Regions from separate parts of the Paenibacillus sp. FSL H7-0940 genome, predicted to be linked through region 1. Evidence: riboswitches for the same ligand, from Rfam matches in the RefSeq annotation. Region 1 holds a riboswitch; each other region holds the start of a gene.

The links. A riboswitch is a leader RNA that binds a small molecule or an ion and turns the genes downstream of it on or off. The one in region 1 is predicted to bind thiamine pyrophosphate.
Region 2: another riboswitch for thiamine pyrophosphate. It lies ahead of tenA (thiaminase II); the one in region 1 lies ahead of MHB71_RS22870 (ABC transporter substrate-binding protein).
Region 3: another riboswitch for thiamine pyrophosphate. It lies ahead of MHB71_RS07280 (thiamine phosphate synthase); the one in region 1 lies ahead of MHB71_RS22870 (ABC transporter substrate-binding protein).

The regions. Positions count from the first base shown of each region.
Region 1 is NZ_CP150280.1:5,203,027-5,209,204, forward strand. Features, by position in the region: gene MHB71_RS22855 (hypothetical protein) at 181-705, opposite strand; gene MHB71_RS22860 (VOC family protein) at 880-1,266, shown strand; gene MHB71_RS22865 (NAD(P)-dependent oxidoreductase) at 1,283-2,038, shown strand; TPP riboswitch at 2,183-2,295, shown strand; gene MHB71_RS22870 (ABC transporter substrate-binding protein) at 2,603-3,643, shown strand; gene MHB71_RS22875 (thiamine-binding protein) at 3,868-4,158, shown strand; gene MHB71_RS22880 (ABC transporter permease) at 4,158-4,916, shown strand; gene MHB71_RS22885 (ABC transporter ATP-binding protein) at 4,954-5,862, shown strand; gene MHB71_RS22890 (TatD family hydrolase) at 5,968-6,178, shown strand, end outside.
Region 2 is NZ_CP150280.1:1,983,172-1,989,349, forward strand. Features, by position in the region: gene MHB71_RS08835 (L-dopachrome tautomerase-related protein) at 1-997, opposite strand, end outside; gene MHB71_RS08840 (hypothetical protein) at 1,251-1,535, opposite strand; gene MHB71_RS08845 (hypothetical protein) at 1,724-1,966, shown strand; gene MHB71_RS08850 (spore coat protein) at 1,978-2,364, shown strand; gene MHB71_RS08855 (zinc-dependent alcohol dehydrogenase) at 2,361-3,497, shown strand; gene MHB71_RS08860 (hypothetical protein) at 3,529-3,729, shown strand; gene MHB71_RS08865 (spore coat protein) at 3,741-4,037, shown strand; gene tenA (thiaminase II) at 4,248-4,910, opposite strand; TPP riboswitch at 5,024-5,121, opposite strand; gene MHB71_RS08875 (endo-1,4-beta-xylanase) at 5,329-6,178, opposite strand, start outside.
Region 3 is NZ_CP150280.1:1,635,144-1,641,321, reverse strand. Features, by position in the region: gene MHB71_RS07305 (response regulator transcription factor) at 1-612, opposite strand, end outside; gene MHB71_RS07300 (ThiF family adenylyltransferase) at 732-1,781, opposite strand; gene MHB71_RS07295 (thiazole synthase) at 1,778-2,545, opposite strand; gene thiS (sulfur carrier protein ThiS) at 2,548-2,751, opposite strand; gene thiO (glycine oxidase ThiO) at 2,748-3,920, opposite strand; gene MHB71_RS07280 (thiamine phosphate synthase) at 3,938-4,603, opposite strand; TPP riboswitch at 4,830-4,939, opposite strand; gene MHB71_RS07275 (ABC-F family ATP-binding cassette domain-containing protein) at 5,015-6,178, opposite strand, start outside.

The DNA.
Region 1 (6,178 bases):
CATAATAACACCGCTGAGATTCGTTAGGTTTTCATTCCCTTAGAAACTGGCCTAATAAGGTGTCCTCGATTCGTTAGCGCTGTAATATGGCGGCAGTGCCCTATCTTTGCCTCTCTCATCACCTTTCATTAAAGGTGAGAATAATATCTATTCATTTGCATAAGATTGCCCAGGAAATACTTAGGGCCAGCCGAATCTCACACTTTTATTAACGACAGGCAATACAGGCCCGTTATCCTTGATGAATTTACCGAATACATATCGGACGAGTGGTCCCAGAACGATCAACTGATATGGAAGCGCAAGGCTGAAGTTACGAGCAATGGTATGGAGATACGTACGGAGTACGGATGACCCACTTAATTGATCAGCGAGATATGCGGAGATCATTCCATACATGGACATGATCAGAACCATGCCAATCACCATGAAAAATGAAATGACGAGCACACCTAAAATCTTATTGGACTTGTCGAAGGGCAAGGAGAATGCAATCTTTCTCGCCACAGGGCCAACAATGAAAGACTCCACCAGAAACGCGATGACAAAACATAATACGAATTGAAGCAGTATTTCAAGCGGGGACATCTTGCCGAGTAACCCACTGTGCCATAGATTGAAGAACATCATGACCAAGACCATTCCTATACACATCATTAATCCGAAAATAATTTGTTCCTTCTTGCTGGTTGGCAATTCTCTCATCCTCTCTGTTTACCTTCGTAATTATAGAGATGACCAAACCCTCCGCATAAGTGAACATTATGTGAACAATTGTGATTTTTCCAATTTAAAACTATATTTGACAACCATGTAGTACAGCCCTATGATATCCCTTAAAATGGTAGAAACATTCACTACATAAGGAGGTTTTTGATTGTGAGTTTTCAAAAACGCATTGACCACGTCGGTATTGCCGTACGTGATCTGGAGACCACGCTGCGTTTCTACACGGAGATCGTTGGTCTTGAATTGAAAGACCGGGTGACCCATACCAACGGTATCATTCAGCTCGCCTTTCTTGGCTTCAATGGAAGTAATGAGACTGAGATTGAGTTAATTCAAGGATACAGCGACAAGCTACCTTCTGAAGGTACGGTGCACCATTTTGCGATCCACGTGGATGATCTTGATTCTGAGTACAAACGCATTCAATCCACCGAAGCCGAATTTATCGACGGAGAGATTATCACACTGCCTAACGGTTACCGCTATTTCTTCATCTATGGACCTGAAAAGGAATGGATTGAGTTCTTCCAGCGCTAAGAATTGGAGTTGATTTATGAACATTTTAATTACCGGCGCAGCCGGAAAAATTGGACGTGACTTGTCCCAACACTTGTCAGAGGCATTTCACCTGCGACTAACGGATTTAAATATCGACAGACTGCATACGTATCAAGGGACCGGCCATGAGATCATGACACTGGATGTGACAGACCCCGAAGCCTGTCAGCATGCTTGCGAAGGCATGGATGTGGTTGTACATCTGGCGGGAGATCCTTCCCCAAATGCCGGATTTTATGAATCGTTGTTGGACATCAATATCAAAGGTACATTTAATGTATTCCGTGCAGCTAAAGACCAAGGTGTACGAAGAGTCATTCTTGCAAGCAGTGCACAGACGATTGAGGGGTATCCCATTGATGCTCAAGTCTATCCGGACATGCCCACACGCCCACGGAATTTGTACGGGGTTAGCAAATGTTTTGGAGAATCGCTCGCTTCCTATTTTGCGTATACCGAAGGTTTACAAAGTGTTGCGGTGCGTATAGGTGCATATGATGATTTTCAACCGGATGGACCAGTGCTGGAGGCAAGGGATATGAGCGCGTATATTAGTCCAGCTGACTTGTGTGATTTGATGTTCAAAGCAATTACAACTACCGATCTGGAACCCTTCACCATACTGCATGGGATCTCGAATAATCGGTTTAAACGATTAAATCTGGAAACCACTCAGAAACAGGTAGGTTATGACCCAAAATCCGATGCTTTTGCACTCAGTCAGATTGCCTTATATGATTCGCCACGATAATTATTGAAAATAATACATCCAAACAGGCTGTTATACATATGTATAACGGCCTGTTTGATAACTTATACGTGTCCCTATCCAGTTCATGACTGGACAGGCCCCACCCTCTGGCCTATAATTACACCTAGTAATGCCCGTAACTTCATAGTTTCCCAGGGGAGTCGGAATTGGCCGGCTGAGAGTGTATCCCACCAAGATACTAACCCTTAGACCTGATCTGGATCATGCCAGCGTAGGAATCGGAGTATATCGAAATGGCACAGCCCTATGGCTGAACGCCACCTCTCTAACGCCTGCACGCGTCCCGGAATACGGGGCGCTTTTTTTGTTACTATCAGAAAGTATAAGACTGGAAGCATCACCTTCCTGATATTGCAAGAAAAACTGCCGCTAAACGCGGTCTGGCTTCCTTGAATGACATCGATGGACGTTTTACTTGTTCAAAAATAACGTCATCCGGATCTCAACTGGTATAAATCTGTCGATTTATGCAAGATGATTGGATATGAAGCCAAGGAGTACCCCGTGCCAATCGGCCGGACATACCGAAGGAGAGAACCACAGATGAAATGGCGTAAAACGATGGGACTGTTGCTCTTATGCGTGCTTATGGTGACTGTAGCCGCATGTGGTGGCAAAGAAGCTGCCCCAGCTGGGCAGAACGGCAACACAAATACGGAAAGCAGCAACGAAGGTGACACTACCGCCCTGAAAGATATTAAAGTGGTGCTCGACTGGACACCAAATACGAATCATACCGGCCTGTATGCAGCTGTAGATCAAGGTTTTTATAAAGCCGAAGGCTTGAACGTGGAGATTGTACAACCAGGTGCCGGTGGCGCAGATACAATGGTTGCCTCCAATGAAGTGCCTTTTGGCGTAAGTTATCAGGAGAGTGTAACTCAAGCCCGCACACAGGGTGTTCCATTGGTCTCCATCGCAGCAGTTATTCAGCATAATACATCCGGGTTCGCTGCTCCGGCGGATCGGAATATCAAATCACCGAAAGATTTTGAAGGTAAAACCTATGGCGGTTGGGGTTCCCCAGTCGAAGAAGCCGTGATGCAATCCATTATGGAAGGCGACGGAGCCGATGTATCCAAAGTGAAAAACATTAATATGGGTGACGCCGACTTTTTCACCGTAGTAAAACGGGACATTGATTTTGCATGGATTTTCTACGCCTGGACAGGTATTGAAGCCGAACTGCGCGGGGAGCCCATCGACATGTTATATGTGAAGGATTATTCAGATGCATTGGATTACTACACACCTGTCCTTGTAACAAACGAGCAAACGATCCAAAACGACCCTGAGTTGGTTAAAGCATTCCTGAAAGCCACCTCCGAAGGGTATCAATACGCAATTGATCATCCCGAAGACGCAGCCAACATTCTGATCAAGGCCGTACCGGATCTGGATAAGGAATTGGTGCTGGCAAGCCAGAAATGGCTTAGTCCAAAGTACACAGATGACGCCCCACGCTGGGGTGAGCAAAAACAGGAAGTGTGGCGGAATTACACCGACTGGATGTTTAGCAAAAAACTGCTTGATGAACAGATCGATGTGAGCAAGGCATATACAAACGAGTTTTTACCCCAATAAAATTTCTCATATAAAACGAACTTAAATTTTACACGAGGACGGAGAGGACAGAAATAACGTGAAAAAGCGAAGCGGTCGCCTTTATCACCGGATTTTCCCTTTAGAGAAAGGGAATCAAAAAAATCTGGGGATAACAGCGATTGGAAGGTTATTCTGTCATCGAAGTGGCAAGTGTAACAGTCATTAGTTCATTTTATATATCACGAAAGGAGCCGTGATCTCTCATGGCAAGCACACTACTTAGTATTCAGGTTATCCCGAAAACGCCAAATGGCGAGAACTCTTATCCTTACGTAGATCGCGCCATTGAAGTTATTCAGCAATCTGGCTTGAAGTATCAGGTGAACGCGCTTGATACCACGATGGAGGGGGAACTGGAGGAACTGTTGGAGGTTGTCCGTAAAATGCACGAGGTACTTGTGGAGGCTGGCAGCCCAAGCATCATCTCCCAGATCAAAATCGCCCATAGCCCTGCTGGCTTCAGCATGGATACCCTGACGGAGAAGTATCGCTAATGCCTGCCTATTTCAAAAGTGTATGGCCGCCCTTTGTGGCGGTTATTCTCTTTATAGCGATATGGCAGGGAGCCGTCTCCCTCTTCCATATTGAGAAATGGATGCTGCCTGCACCGTCCGACATCGCCCGCGAAGCGGCAACCCAGGCCGAACGACTTGGCATGCACGCTTCCGCAACCATTCAGTTAACGCTGATTGGATTCGCCGCTGGAACAGCGGTTGGATTACTGATTGCGATGGTGCTGCATTTGGTCCCTTTTCTCAAGTCAGCCCTGTATCCTTTACTTATTCTTAGTCAAAATATCCCAACCATCGCGCTCGCGCCGCTCCTGTTAATCTGGTTCGGATTCGGGCTGTTGCCCAAGCTGATTACAATCATCCTCGTCTGTTTCTTCCCCGTTGCAGTGGCGGCCATGGACGGCTTGACCCGTACTGACGCGGCGATGATGAACTATATGCGCATGGCTGGTGCGAAACGTCATCATATCTTCTGGAAGCTGGAGCTTCCCCATGCGCTGCCATCCGTGTTCTCCGGTGTCAAAATCGCCGCTACCTATAGCGTGATGGGCGCCATCATCGCCGAATGGATTGGTGCAGACAAGGGTATTGGTTATTATATGATGCTGCAAAAGTCCGCTTATCGCACGGACCGCTTATTCGTGGCGATCATGATTATTGTCGCGCTCAGCTTGCTGCTCTTCCTGTTCATTGCCCTACTGGAGAAGCTGCTCGTGCGCTGGCGGCCACAGAAGCGATAGTAAAGAAGTAATCTGTATATTAGGAAGTGATGACCATATGAATCGGCAACAGGATGAACAAGTCCAACCTGGACGAGGAGCACACGCGATGGAGCCAAAGCATGGTGTAAAACTCCATCCAGCTACGTCTGATCGACCTGCCAATACGACTCCTGCTCCGGTTCCACCTGCACTGGACGTTGTTAATGTTCATGCATCATTCCGTGAACGGCGCAGCAAGCTACCGGTTCTGAACGGCCTGTCCCTGACTGTGGAGCAAGGCGAGTTTGTTGCTATCGTTGGACCTTCTGGCTGTGGCAAGAGCACCCTGTTCCATATCATCGGCGGTCTGCTGAAGCCACAGGAAGGCCAAGTGCTTATGAACGGTCAGAATGTAACGGGACAGCGTGGCAAGATTAGTTATATGCCGCAACAGCCCGCCCTTTTCCCGTGGCGTACCATTGAAGATAATGTACTACTTGCTGGTGAAGTAGCTTCAAGTGCTCCACCTGGGGCCGAAGCACTTACAGAGGCTCGAAAGTGGTTAAGCAGCGTGGGTCTTGCCGGGTTCGAGCAGGCCTATCCTCATATGCTGTCGGGCGGAATGCAGCAGCGTGCTGCATTTCTGCGTGCCCTGCTCAGTCCGCAGGAACTCATGCTGCTGGACGAACCTTTCAGCGCGCTGGATGCACTGACACGTAGCGACATGCAGCGCTGGCTGCTCGATATCTGGGAACAGAACCGCCGCTCGGTGCTGTTCATCACCCACAATATCGAAGAAGCATTGCTACTTGCAGATCGGGTCTATGTATTATCCAACCGACCTGCAACGGTGTTGCACGAGGTACATGTTCCTTTTGATCGCCCAAGACGAGAAGAAATTACGGAGGAATCCGCTTTTTTGGAGCGTAAACGGCAGATTGCACAGTGGATGAAAGAAGAACAGCAGAAAGCCCGCCTATCTTGATAGTGCGGGTTTTTAAGTTATTTATTTCCTTTAATGGGTGATCCACCATAAGAAATTCTGCGTAACATAGTTAGAATATAACTGAACACAAGGAGGAATTCCCTCGTGCATTCTCAAGCTTTTGCACCATTAATTGATGCTCATATTCACTTCGATCAGTATACCCCTGACGAACAACGCGAGATGCTGCTATCGTTTCCGTCTCAGCAGGTCGAAGCAGTCATTGCCGTGTCCATGAATCTCGCTTCTGCCAAGACCAATCTGGAGCTTGCAAAACAACATCCACGTAACATCTATCCGGCCTTCGGTTTCCATC
Region 2 (6,178 bases), 3.2 Mb from region 1:
CCTGCCTATGTAATTGGTTCACAATTACATATAAGTATTGATCCGGACCAATAGAAAAAGTATCCGGCCATAAAATTCGGGGATCATGGGCGATGGTTTCCATGATTCCATTTGGCAATATCTTTCGAATACTATCGTTTTCGTAATCTCCAGCATAAACGTTTCCTTTAGCGTCTGTGATCATCCCATCAGATGCACCCTTCTCTCCCCAATACTGCACAAGATCACTTAACTTAAAATCCGGTATCGTTCTGTCTCTTAACGATTCTGTTGAGATAGAGAATAACTGGCGACTGGTTAATGGACAATAGAATAAGATTTTTCCATCAGGGGAAATCGCTATACCATCAGAGGCCAATCGAAACGGAGATGTCGAACCATCCGCGTTTCGATTCATCAAAATTTTACCTTCCACTTTCGGCACAAAATACGGATCGGGTGAGGTCGAGCTTGCTCCATGCAACCGTCTATACGCATTTCCGTTTTCTAAATTTACGACGATAATAGCGCCTGGACCATTGGAAGAAGAATCCGTTATATATGCGTAACCTGCTTTTCCTACACGAAAGTCAAATCGGACATCATTTAGATACGTTGTCGGCAAGACTACATCATCTGCAAATGTATATACTTTTCTAATTGTATTTGTTTCTAAATCTACCGCGACTAATTTTGCCCCTCCTTTAATAGGCTCTGAAAAATTTGGTGCAGCCGTGTCCAGTACCCACAGGGTTCCCCTTCCATCTGCAACAACACTCTGGACACTAATGAAGGACATAACGATATTCAATGGGTTGATCAAATTCGTTTCTTCATTAGGATAAGGTTGCATCTGACCATCAACAATTTCCGCTACCGTAAATCTAACGTCATCTCCCCATTTTGGAAAGCAAATAAAGGTACGCCCGGTTTCGGATACACTAACGCCTGTAGGCATAGCCCCGTAAAAGGAATGAACGAGTTCTAACTTACCAAAATATTCTTCCATAGGTAACATAGGCTGTATGATGTCCTCCTCAACATAGTTGAATAGATATTACCTATAATTATGTTCAAGACTTTTTCTAATGCCTGGCCCTTAATCATTCTTTTTTAACCTCGATTTTGAAATTGTCCGATACATTTAAAAATACAAAAAAACTTCGGCGTAAGCCGAAGCATGTTGACGTTAACTATATGTGCTCTAGGAAAAATGCTTCTTCCGATCGTCAACGCAAAACTTTGCCAAGCTTATCAGTACCAAAACCGTTTTATTGTTGGTCCGGTAAACCTAATGCATTGGCTGAAGTTATCGCTTGATCTAAAAATTCCTCTGCTCGGGTCAATTGCTGCCTGGCAATCTCCAACGCTTGTGAATTTGTTGCCGCATTAGATTCACTTAACGAGCTTATTGCCTGATTTAAAGCCGTCTGCACCTTAGAAACCGCGTTAGATGCATGCTGCTCCAGCGTATTACTACCACTCGAGTTAAGTGCATCTTCTGCTGGTTTTCTTGCGTTTTCGGTTGCTAGATCAATTTTGTTTTTATTGGGCACCGTGACTCCTCCTTCCATGAGTAAGATCATTCATTTAAACAGAAATAAGTATGGGATTGAGATTTTGTATATATCCCTGCGACTGTATGGGAATATTCGGATCTTACCTCTCCGGTGATCCATATTAGTATAAGATCCGATGCATTGGAAAATCTAATCTTGATGAAAAAGGAGGGGATCATTTCTGAATGGCTAATCCAACGCTAGCGCCGCACGAATCGATGGAACTGCATGAAGCGTTAAACTTCAAAACGCTCTGCATCGCTAAGTCGAAACTTATGCAAGGCCTGGTCTTTGACCAAGAGCTAAAAGCATTAATGCAGAAAGACGTAATTCAATCCATACAACAGATTGCTGAGCTGCAAGCAATCTACGCAAGAGCTCCTTTTCAAGCACCCGTTCCGAATAATCCGACACCTATAACACATTAAGGGGAACTCAGATGAATACCGATTATTTAGATCCGATTAATTCATTGAATATGCCGGAAATGGCAGATATGACTTTTGCCATGGATTTCCTTCTTCGTGCCAAGGAGGGTGTACGTAATTTGTCCATCGCCCTGACGGAAACGGCTTCACCGGATGTAAGAGCCCTGTTGCATACTCATCTGAAGCAGGGAATTTCAATGCACCAAGAAATTTCGGAGCTCATGATTCGCAAAAAATGGTTTCATCCTTATGAGCTGAACGAACAGTACCAACTCGATCAGCTTTCGGCGAAAAATACGGTGATGATCGGGCAGATGAATCTGTTCCCGGGTGATACGTCACGTAAAGGGATGTTTGATCGGACCCCAGATGAACATATTGGAGGACATAAAGCATGAAGGCGGTAACGTATCAAGGGGTTAAAAATGTCGTGGTCAAAGAGGTGCCGGATGCGAAGATTGTGAAACCGGACGATATGATCGTAAAGATCACCAGTACCGCGATTTGCGGTTCTGACCTTCATCTTATTCACGGGATGATCCCTAACCTTCAGGAAAACTATGTCATCGGACATGAGCCGATGGGGATCGTAGAAGAAGTGGGCCCTGGCGTGACCAAGGTAAAAAAAGGCGACCGCGTAATCATCCCGTTTAACATCGCATGCGGAGAATGCTTTTTTTGCAAAAATCAGCTGGAAAGCCAATGTGACAATTCCAACGAACACGGGGATATGGGCGCATATTTCGGCTACTCCGGAACGACCGGCGGATATCCCGGCGGGCAAGCGGAGTATTTACGGGTCCCATTTGCTAATTTTACCCACTTTAAGATCCCTGAAAACTGCGAACAACCGGACGAAAAGCTAAGCTTGATCGCCGATGCCATGACGACGGCATTCTGGAGCGTAGATAACGCCGGCGTTAAAAATGGAGATACGGTCATTGTGCTCGGCTGCGGCCCGGTCGGACTCCTAGCCCAGAAGTTCTGCTGGCTGAAAGGAGCTAAGCGGGTCATAGCCGTCGACTATGTCGATTACCGCTTAAAGCATGCGAAGCGAACAAACAATGTGGAAATAGTAAACTTCGAACAGGATAAGAATATTGGGAACACTCTCAAGGAAATGACCAAAGGCGGCGCCGATGTTGTCATTGATGCGGTAGGAATGGACGGCAAGATGAGCGATCTTGAATTTCTAGCCAGCGGTATGAAACTGCAAGGCGGCACCATGAGCGCATTTATCATTGCATCTCAGGCTGTTCGCAAAGGTGGCACCATTCAAGTCACTGGGGTATACGGCGGACGTTATAACGGATTCCCGCTCGGTGATATCATGCAGCGAAACGTGAATATCCGTTCCGGACAAGCTCCGGTCATTCACTACATGCCATACATGTACGAGTTGGTTACGTCTGGCAAAGTGGACCCTGGCGACATTGTTACGCACGTCATTCCGCTCAGCGAGGCCAAACGGGGCTATGAAGTGTTCGATACAAAAACGGACGATTGCATTAAAGTCATCTTAAAGCCTTAAATATGAATAGATACATGGGAGGACAATCTGAATGGATTCCACATACGCTTTGCATGAGATTCTCGAGGTACATGAAATAGCTGCGTTCAAGACGGTTTGTATGACTAAATCCAAGACCATGCAAGCTCTGGTAACCGACCCGGAGCTCAAGCAAATTTTGCAACAAGATGCGATCTTATCACAACAGCAGCTTCAGGAGCTCGGTGGAGTGCTGTCTAAAGCGACTGTATAGGAGATAAAAAAATGAACCCAATATTAGAACACATGACTGGTCTTAATACGCTGACCGATGACGTGATCGCAATGGATTTTTTGATGAACGCCAAGAGCGGTGTCAGAAACTACGCCATGGCTGTGACCGAATGTGCCACCCCCGAAATCAAACAAATTTTGATGAAACAGCTCGATGAAGCCATAGATTCTCATGAAAAGATATCAAATTACATGGTGCAGCATGGTTTATACCACCCTTACCATATTGCAGAGCAAATTCAGCTCGATCTGAAAAACATTCAGACTGCTATGAACATTCCGTCCTGACACCCTTTTTGATTTTAGCCAGAGACTTCAGAGAACAAAATGTCCCTGTGTCAAGAATTTCAACAATGAAAAAAGGCGGATACTATCCGCCCTTTTTTTGGCATCGTCACGAAACACGCTTATTGCAAGCGTTCCTTTACGTATTCTACTTATTTCTATCCTGAGACTGTTTATGGCCGCTGCTCTCTACTTTAATTGACTACAGTGAACTTAAGGCTCCAGCTTCCATGACATTTCCCAAAAATCAAGCTCAAAGCGACTGCACATCACGAAAATATCCTCCATCCGTTGGTACGTTCCCTCGCTACAGCCTTCTAATAGCTTATCAGTTAACGTCACTAGGGATTGATTGTTGCTGTTGTATTCAGAGGAAGCATATCCTGTGATCCACTCTCCGTAAAAAGGATGCTCAGCTGCACCTGGCTTTTGGGCAAGGACTTGACCAATCTCTGCATAGCTCCATGAGCAGGCCAGAATGGATACAAGTACTTCTGCTATGCCACCCGCATGGGAAACAGAGAGCATATAGTTAGTATAGGCTGCATTTTTCAGTGCAGGTTTTACCTGAAAAACATGATCCTCTGTAATTCCTAATCGCTCCATATAAGAACGATGAATTTTCATTTCACCATTCAGGATGTTATCTACGTTTTTACTAAAAAACTGCATCAATTTGGGGTCGTGCGACTTGACGATACCTAGTGCAAATACACGGGCATAATCGAACAGATACAAGTAGTCTTGCAGCAAATAATAACGAAATTGTTCAACCTGTAAAGAACCATCTCCGATCCCTTTAACAAAAGGATGCTCAAGACATTCCTTCCACACAGGCTGTGCTACCTGATATAGTCTCTCTGAAATAGTCAACATGTGTTCCTCCAATTCATAATGTACGTATTTAAAAACAAAAAAACGAAACATCCATAGGATGTTTCGCAGACAAATACACTAAAACAAGGGGGTTCGCATGAGCTACCCAAGTAAAGCGTTTCATCGTTGCATCCCTACGTTGGCATTATCCAAATCAGGTAAGGTCGGTTTAACACCCTCTCAGCCGGTTAAGGCTCCCTCGCAAACGGTTAGTATGTAGTTGATTACTTTCTTATCCGCATAAAAGAAAAAATAACATCCATTTAGTATATCAAGGGCTGTTAAATATAGTCAAGGCAGATTGTATCGCCCCTCATCACCTTTGGTGACGTATGTAAACGATGGAAACCATCACAACAATGGTTGAGTTTCAGCCACTGTTATGATGGTTTCTATTCTTGCAACTACTGCCGATGGTTTAATGCCCGAGTTTGTTCTTTCCGACAAAAGTGAGTATTCCGTACTGGGAAGTATTTCTCCAGCTCTCATTGGTCGTATCATTCCATTTAGCTACGCTCTGCTTACCTCCGCCCTGGTTGTCGTTAATTTGAAGCTCGAAACCGAGAACATTTCCTGCTTTGGGCGTCAATGATTGTAAATGAATTCTGGCTTCTACGAGATATCCTTTATTTGTTTTCTTCACAGCACTTACAAGGCGTCCAGGTGAGGCACCCCCTGCAAAGGTTCCTACATTGTCTGCACTGATTCTGAACTGGGCATCATCATATTGAAAATACGGTGTGCGCTGGTGATTCTCGTCCAGGAAAATCTCAACCGAATCCTGATCCCATGGGTTGATGCTGTCTGTAATGATGTTTGGATCAGTGACGTCGATCAGCAGGTATAGATACTCACCTGACCACATAGCGCGAGCCACTGCCTCTGCACCTTCGCTCTGGTTCAACCGTTTTACTTCAAATGGTGCAGCCTTATTCCATGATGTGTCTTTCTTTCCATCAATCTGAACAATCCCTTGCACAGCTTGTGCAGATTTGGGCATAGGGGCAAGCTGAATCACGCCGTATTTGCTTGTATCCTGTTCCTGAAATTGTGTTCGATCATTCCAGTACAGTGGATTATAAGGTTGTGTCCCACTTGAACCGCCATCAGTCACACGGATATCCAATCCGGCTTCATATTCTGATCCGACTTGGATACCACCCCACGGAATGGACAATTCAACCTGATATCCGGCTTTGGTCTCGCGTACACGATATGAACGCTTCTCCACGCCCTCAGCTTTGCCCGACCGCTTAATGATTACGTGT
Region 3 (6,178 bases), 3.5 Mb from region 1:
GATATACACATCCACAACGTTGGTATCCATCGCATACTCATATCCCCATACTTCCCGCAAAATATCACTCCGGGTACATGCTTCATTCACATGCAGGGCCAGAAATTCCAGCAATTCGTACTCTTTTGGTGTTAATGTCAGGTATTCACCCGCACGATTTACCCGTCTTGAACGCAAATTCACTTTAAGATCATGAACTACAATTACTTCTTCGCCCTCTGGTGTTGCATTCGCAAAAACACGCAATAAGTTTCGTATTCTGGCAAGCATTACGGTCATGTGGATAGGTTCCTCCATCACGTCATTAGCTCCATAATCCAGCCATTCCACGATGAACTCAGGAGATGCATTTGAAGTAATAACCAGTAGAGGTATAACCTGACCTTTATCTAACCATCGTTTTAATTCTAATTTCTGAGCCTGGCCACAATGTTTCCTCCCCTCTTCCCGGTCTACCAGGATGATCAGGTTAATATGCAACAACGAAGGCTCGACGGATTGGTTTAGTTCGGACCACCCCATTCGTTGCACCTCATACCCTTCGCTACATAAAACATCCTGCATAAGGCTGACCTGCTCTCCTGCTCCAATCAGCAAAATGGCTGTTTTCACTCTTTTTCACCCGGCCTGTCTCTATCCCCACTGCTCGCAGCAATGGTTGGTACAGATAGCATGCCGTAAAATGAAAAAGTCCATTCCCTCAAGGGAACAGACTTTGCTTCTTTCTTGCTTTAACCAAAGTAGCGATGGACGAGCGTACGTGCTTCAGCTGTGTCTTTTGTTCCGTGTACGAGGACACGTCCATCTTGGAAAATGACCATTCTATGGACTCCTGTTGTAAAAGAAACCAGAAACGGATTGGATTCCACTTTTCCTTCTTGAAGTCTATCCAGACGTTCCGCTGTATGTTGAAGATCCAGATTCATGCGCCTTGCAGGTCGGATCTGAACGGTGTCCCTGCCACACAACACATCTGTTTTCTCCAGATTGGACGCAGAAAGATATGGATACGTTGCCGAAGTACCGCAGGAAGGACAGTCTTTCTTTTTCGCACCATCCACATTAATGGATATGTATTCGTTCCTCCACACGTCAAATGACAATAACTTACGTCTCAATGCATTTGCATTGCCACTAAGTAACTTCATCGCTTCTGCGGTCTGATTCGCCGTTACCATCTGTACGGCTTGAGGTATGATGCCAGACGTATCACAAGTATCTCCACCCAGAGGGACTTCACCCAGCAAACAATTTAAACATGGCGTATCTCCAGGCATAAATGTATAGGTAATACCGTAACTACCTACGCATCCACCATAAATCCAGGGAATACGGTGCTTCTGTGCCATATCATTAATGAGTAGCCGAGTATCAAAATTATCCGTTGCATCCATGATCAAGTCTGTATGCTGAACGAGTTCTTCCAACTCATCTACTCTGACGTCCAACACTTTCCCTTCCACATGAACCGTGGAATTAATGGCAGATAAACGTTTTTCCGCCGCCATTGCCTTCGGTATCCGCTCCATCGCGTCCTGTTCTACATATAATTGCTGCCGCTGCAGGTTACTCCACTCCACATAATCACGATCCACAATCGTTAAGTGTCCGACTCCTGAACGAACTAACGTTTCTGCAATTCCTGTTCCGAGTGCGCCAGCGCCTACAATTAAAACTCTGCTGCCCTTTAATCTGGCCTGGCCTTCCTTGCCAAGTGGCGCGTACCGTTCCTGTCTGGAATAACGATCGGCCCGCTCGGAAGATGTTAATTGATCTGTCATGTATGAACCATTCCTTCCACCGGACTACTGGCTGCTGCATAACGCTTTACGGGAATCATGCCTGCCTCATATGCCAATCTACCCGCTTCTACCCCCAATCGCATCGCTTTAGCCATGCTCACTGGATCCCCTGATCCGGATACGGCTGTATTTAACAATACGCCATCGGCACCAAGTTCCATCGCATAAGCAGCATCTTTTGGGGAGCGCAATCCTGCATCCACAATTACAGGTACAACGGCCTGCTCAATGATGATCTCAAGGTTATAGGGATTGATGATACCTCTACCAGCTCCGATGGGAGAAGCGCCAGGCATTACAGCATGTACGCCAAGTAATTGTAGCCTTTTGGCCAGAATGACATCATCCGAAATATAAGGCAATACCGTGAAGCCCTTTTCCAGCAAAATTTCGCAAGCCTTGTACGTTTCAATCGGATCTGGGAGCAACGTCATTCCATCTCCGATGACTTCGACTTTTATCATATCACAAAGTCCTGAAGCCCGCGCAAGCTCGGCAATCCGCACCGCCTCTTCCGCAGTGAAAGCCCCTGCCGTATTCGGAAGAAGTGTGTATTTATCCAGATCCAACGTATCCAGGAAATGCTTCTGGTTACGCTCTTCCAGATTCAGACGACGAACAGCAAAGGTCAAAACTTCCGTTTCAGATGCTTCCACAGCCTGACTTTGCACTTCCAGATCCGAAAACTTACCTGTTCCAAGCAACAATCTGGACTCAAACGTATATTTACCAATGTTCAACATCATCAACCGCCTCCTACAAAATGTACAATCTCAATTCGATCGCCTTCTCTTAATGCCGTCGTTTCATGATACTCACGGGTTAAAATATGCTTGTTCAGCTCTACAACTACAGTCTTGACTTGCAAATCAAAAGATTGGAGTAATTTATCCACACGATTCAATCTGTCTTCAATCTCCATCCGTTGACCATTAACGATGATATTCACTGCACCACTCCCTTTCTGTTCAATCGCTCAGGGCTCAGCGCCTCAATTCCGAGTTCTTCTGAGCTTTTGCCAGCGAGCAACTCAGCGATAAGCCTGCCTGTTATCGCACTAAGCAAGATACCGTTGCGGTAATGTCCAAAGGCGGCAAACAACCCGGGTATACTCTTGCAAGCACCTATATAAGGCAGTCCATCGGGAGTTGCCGGTCTTACGCCTGCCCACGCTCGTATAAATTGTGCTTCCTTCATCCCAGGCACCCAGTGGGTAGCCGCTGTTAGCAGCTTCTGAACACCCTGTACAGAAACGTTCAAATCCGTTCTGCCTGGCAGACTGGTTGCCCCAAGCCAAACCTCTCCATTGGCTTTGGGAATAATATAGATATCCTCTGCATACACCGTTCTATCAGGTCTGTACCCTGCATGTTCATCTGAGAACTGAACGGCGGCTATTTCACCTTTTACCGACCACACAGGCAAGCTCAGATTCACATGTCTCATCAACTCTTCACTCTGTAATCCAGCCGCTATAATGACATGTTTGCATTTCATCTCACCGATCGATGTGGTGATCCCCTGCACGCCGTGTTCGTTTGCTTGCACACGTATATCCTGTATGTCCTCCATAACCCGTGCTCCCAATGCTTGAGCGGATTCAGCATATGCCTTCGTTAGATGGACAGGAAGAATCTCACTCTCGTAAGGTCTGTAGTAGGCTCCATACGTATCTCTGTTAAGCCATGATGCCTCCTGTTGCACAACGGAACGGTCCCACCACACCTCATCAGCAGAAGCAGACAACGCAAACTTCCGATTGTCCTTATAACTACTTAATTCACTGTATGAACGAAAAGGAGTTAGGAATCCCTGGCGTTGCAGACCAGTCTCTACCTCACTGAGTGTAGCCATTAGCACCTGTTGCTCGATAAGTAACTGCCTGCTCTGCCTGGCAAGCTTAGCCATCAAAGGATGAGCAAAATCCTCACTGTCTGCTGCCAGCATCCCAGCCGCTGCGCAAGAAGTCCCTCCTGCAATCGCCGAACGCTCCAGTAACAGCACATCCTGTCCACGGGAAGCAAGCTCATACGCAATGGCACATCCAACAACGCCTCCGCCTACAATAATCGTTTCTGCATGAATCTTATCCGGTCTATCAATAATGATCTTTTTCATCCTCACATCTCCTTGATTCAGCGACTCAGACTTTCTGTAGCAACAACGATAGCCTGCCTTAACGATGCAGCTGCCCGATCCGGGGAATCGCTCGCCCATACATTCGAGATCACAGCGACTCCCTGTGCGCCTGCAGAGCGAATAGCGTGAATGTTTCCCGGTTCGATGCCCCCAATCGCCATGACAGGAATGGAGACACCATAGCACACTTCAGCCAGAGCATATAATCCTCTTGGTTCAAGATCAGGCTTACTGTTGGTTGAGTAGACATGCCCGAAGAAAAGGTAATCGGCTCCCCGTTCTTCAGCGATTTTTGCCTCATCGATTGAATGAACAGATACACCCAGACGAAGTCGCTGGACATTGCTTATAACAGCAGGGTTGTAGTTACGTATAGCCTCTTGCCCCCAATGTACACCGCCATAGATGTCATTCTGTGGTGGCAGTTCTGAACCATTGATAACGATGCGACAAGACGGAACGCCAACACCACGCAGACTTTCAGCCCAACCGATCTTTTGTTGCCACGAGAGTTGTTTCTCTCGTATATGGATGTAGTCCACCCATGGCCAAACGTCCTTTGCAGCTTTTACAAAAGATGCTTGATTCCCTACACCCGTAGATACAACATGCAATTCAAATGATTCGTGAACATGTTCATGAGAACTTACCGTACTGTTCATCCCCTTCCATGTGTGAATGCTATGAAAACACAAAAAAGCCACTCCCGTAGGGGAGTGGCTGCGTATTAATTATAGGACCAGATGACTGACTGATACATACAGTTCATTTCGTGCAATAAAGCTATAGACCTTATAGCCATAACGTTATACACGCAACTGCATGTTTCAATTCGTTAAGCAGACGGTTGAAATCCTTCCGAATTGCCGTTTGCTCACGTCATTCACTGAAACGCGCTCGCCACTTCCCTACGCTGGTATGATCCAGATCAGGTGCAAAGGGTCCGGAATCGCATTCTTCCATCTCAGCCACATCGTGTGGCCCCCCTAGTGTTCATATGAAGTTGTAGCCTATGTTACCATAGAAGGATTTTTTTGTCACCGTTCATTTCTATTAAGCGTTGCTTGAATTGTCTAGTTTTTCTCAGACCATTCTTCAACATTCCATGTTTTGGTAACCCAACCCTCGTAGAAATCAGGTTCATGAGATACCAGCAACACCGTTCCCTTGAATTCTTGCAAGGCACGCTGTAACTCAGCTTTAGCTGTGACATCCAAATGGTTCGTCGGCTCATCGAATAAAATCCAGTTGCTTTCACGCATCAAGAGTTTGCATAAACGAACCTTGGCTTGCTCTCCACCACTCAGCATGTTAAGCGGACGGGTAATGTGCTCATTTTTCAACCCGCAACGAGCGAGATGACCCCGGACCTCATTCTGGGTCAAATGTGAAAACTCATTCCAGACATCCTCAATCGGCGTGATATTTCCAGCACGAACTTCCTGCTCAAAATAGGCCGTTTCGAGATAATCTCCCAAAAAGGTCTTTCCACTGAGTGGAGATATTTTGCCCAAGATGGTTTTCAGCAGCGTCGATTTACCCACACCATTACAACCTACGATGGCAATTTTCTCACCACGTTCAATTGTCATTGTCATCTTAGGCAGCAAAGGATACGTATATCCAATTTCAAAATCAATGCCCTCAAAGACCGTTTTGCTACTCGCACGGGCATCCTTGAATTTGAACGTTGGTTTGGCCGCTTCATCTGGACGATCAATACGTTCAATTCTGTCCAGCTGTTTCTCCCGGCTCTTCGCTCGACCTGAAGTTGAAGCACGCGCCTTGTTACGCTGAATGAAATCTTCCTGCTTCTTGATGTACTCTTGCTGCTTCTCGTACGCATCAATATGCTGGGCTTTATTCATATCAGCCATCTCGAGGAACTTGTTATAGTTCGCTGCATATCTCGTTAATTTGGCAAATTCCAAATGATAAATGACATTTACGACTTCATTCATGAATTCCGTGTCATGGGAGATTAAGAGGAACGCATGAGGGTAGTCCTTCAGGTAACGTGACAACCATTCAATGTGCTCTACATCCAGGTAGTTGGTCGGCTCATCCAGCAAAAGGGCTGTAGGCTTCTCAAGCAGAAGCTTGGCAAGAAGCACCTTTGTACGTTGTCCACCACTTAGAGCTGCGACATCCCGATCAAGACCAATTGCGGACAAACCAAGTCCATTGGCCATCTCTTCCACTTTTACGTCAATCAGATAAAAGTCGCCCTGTTCCAG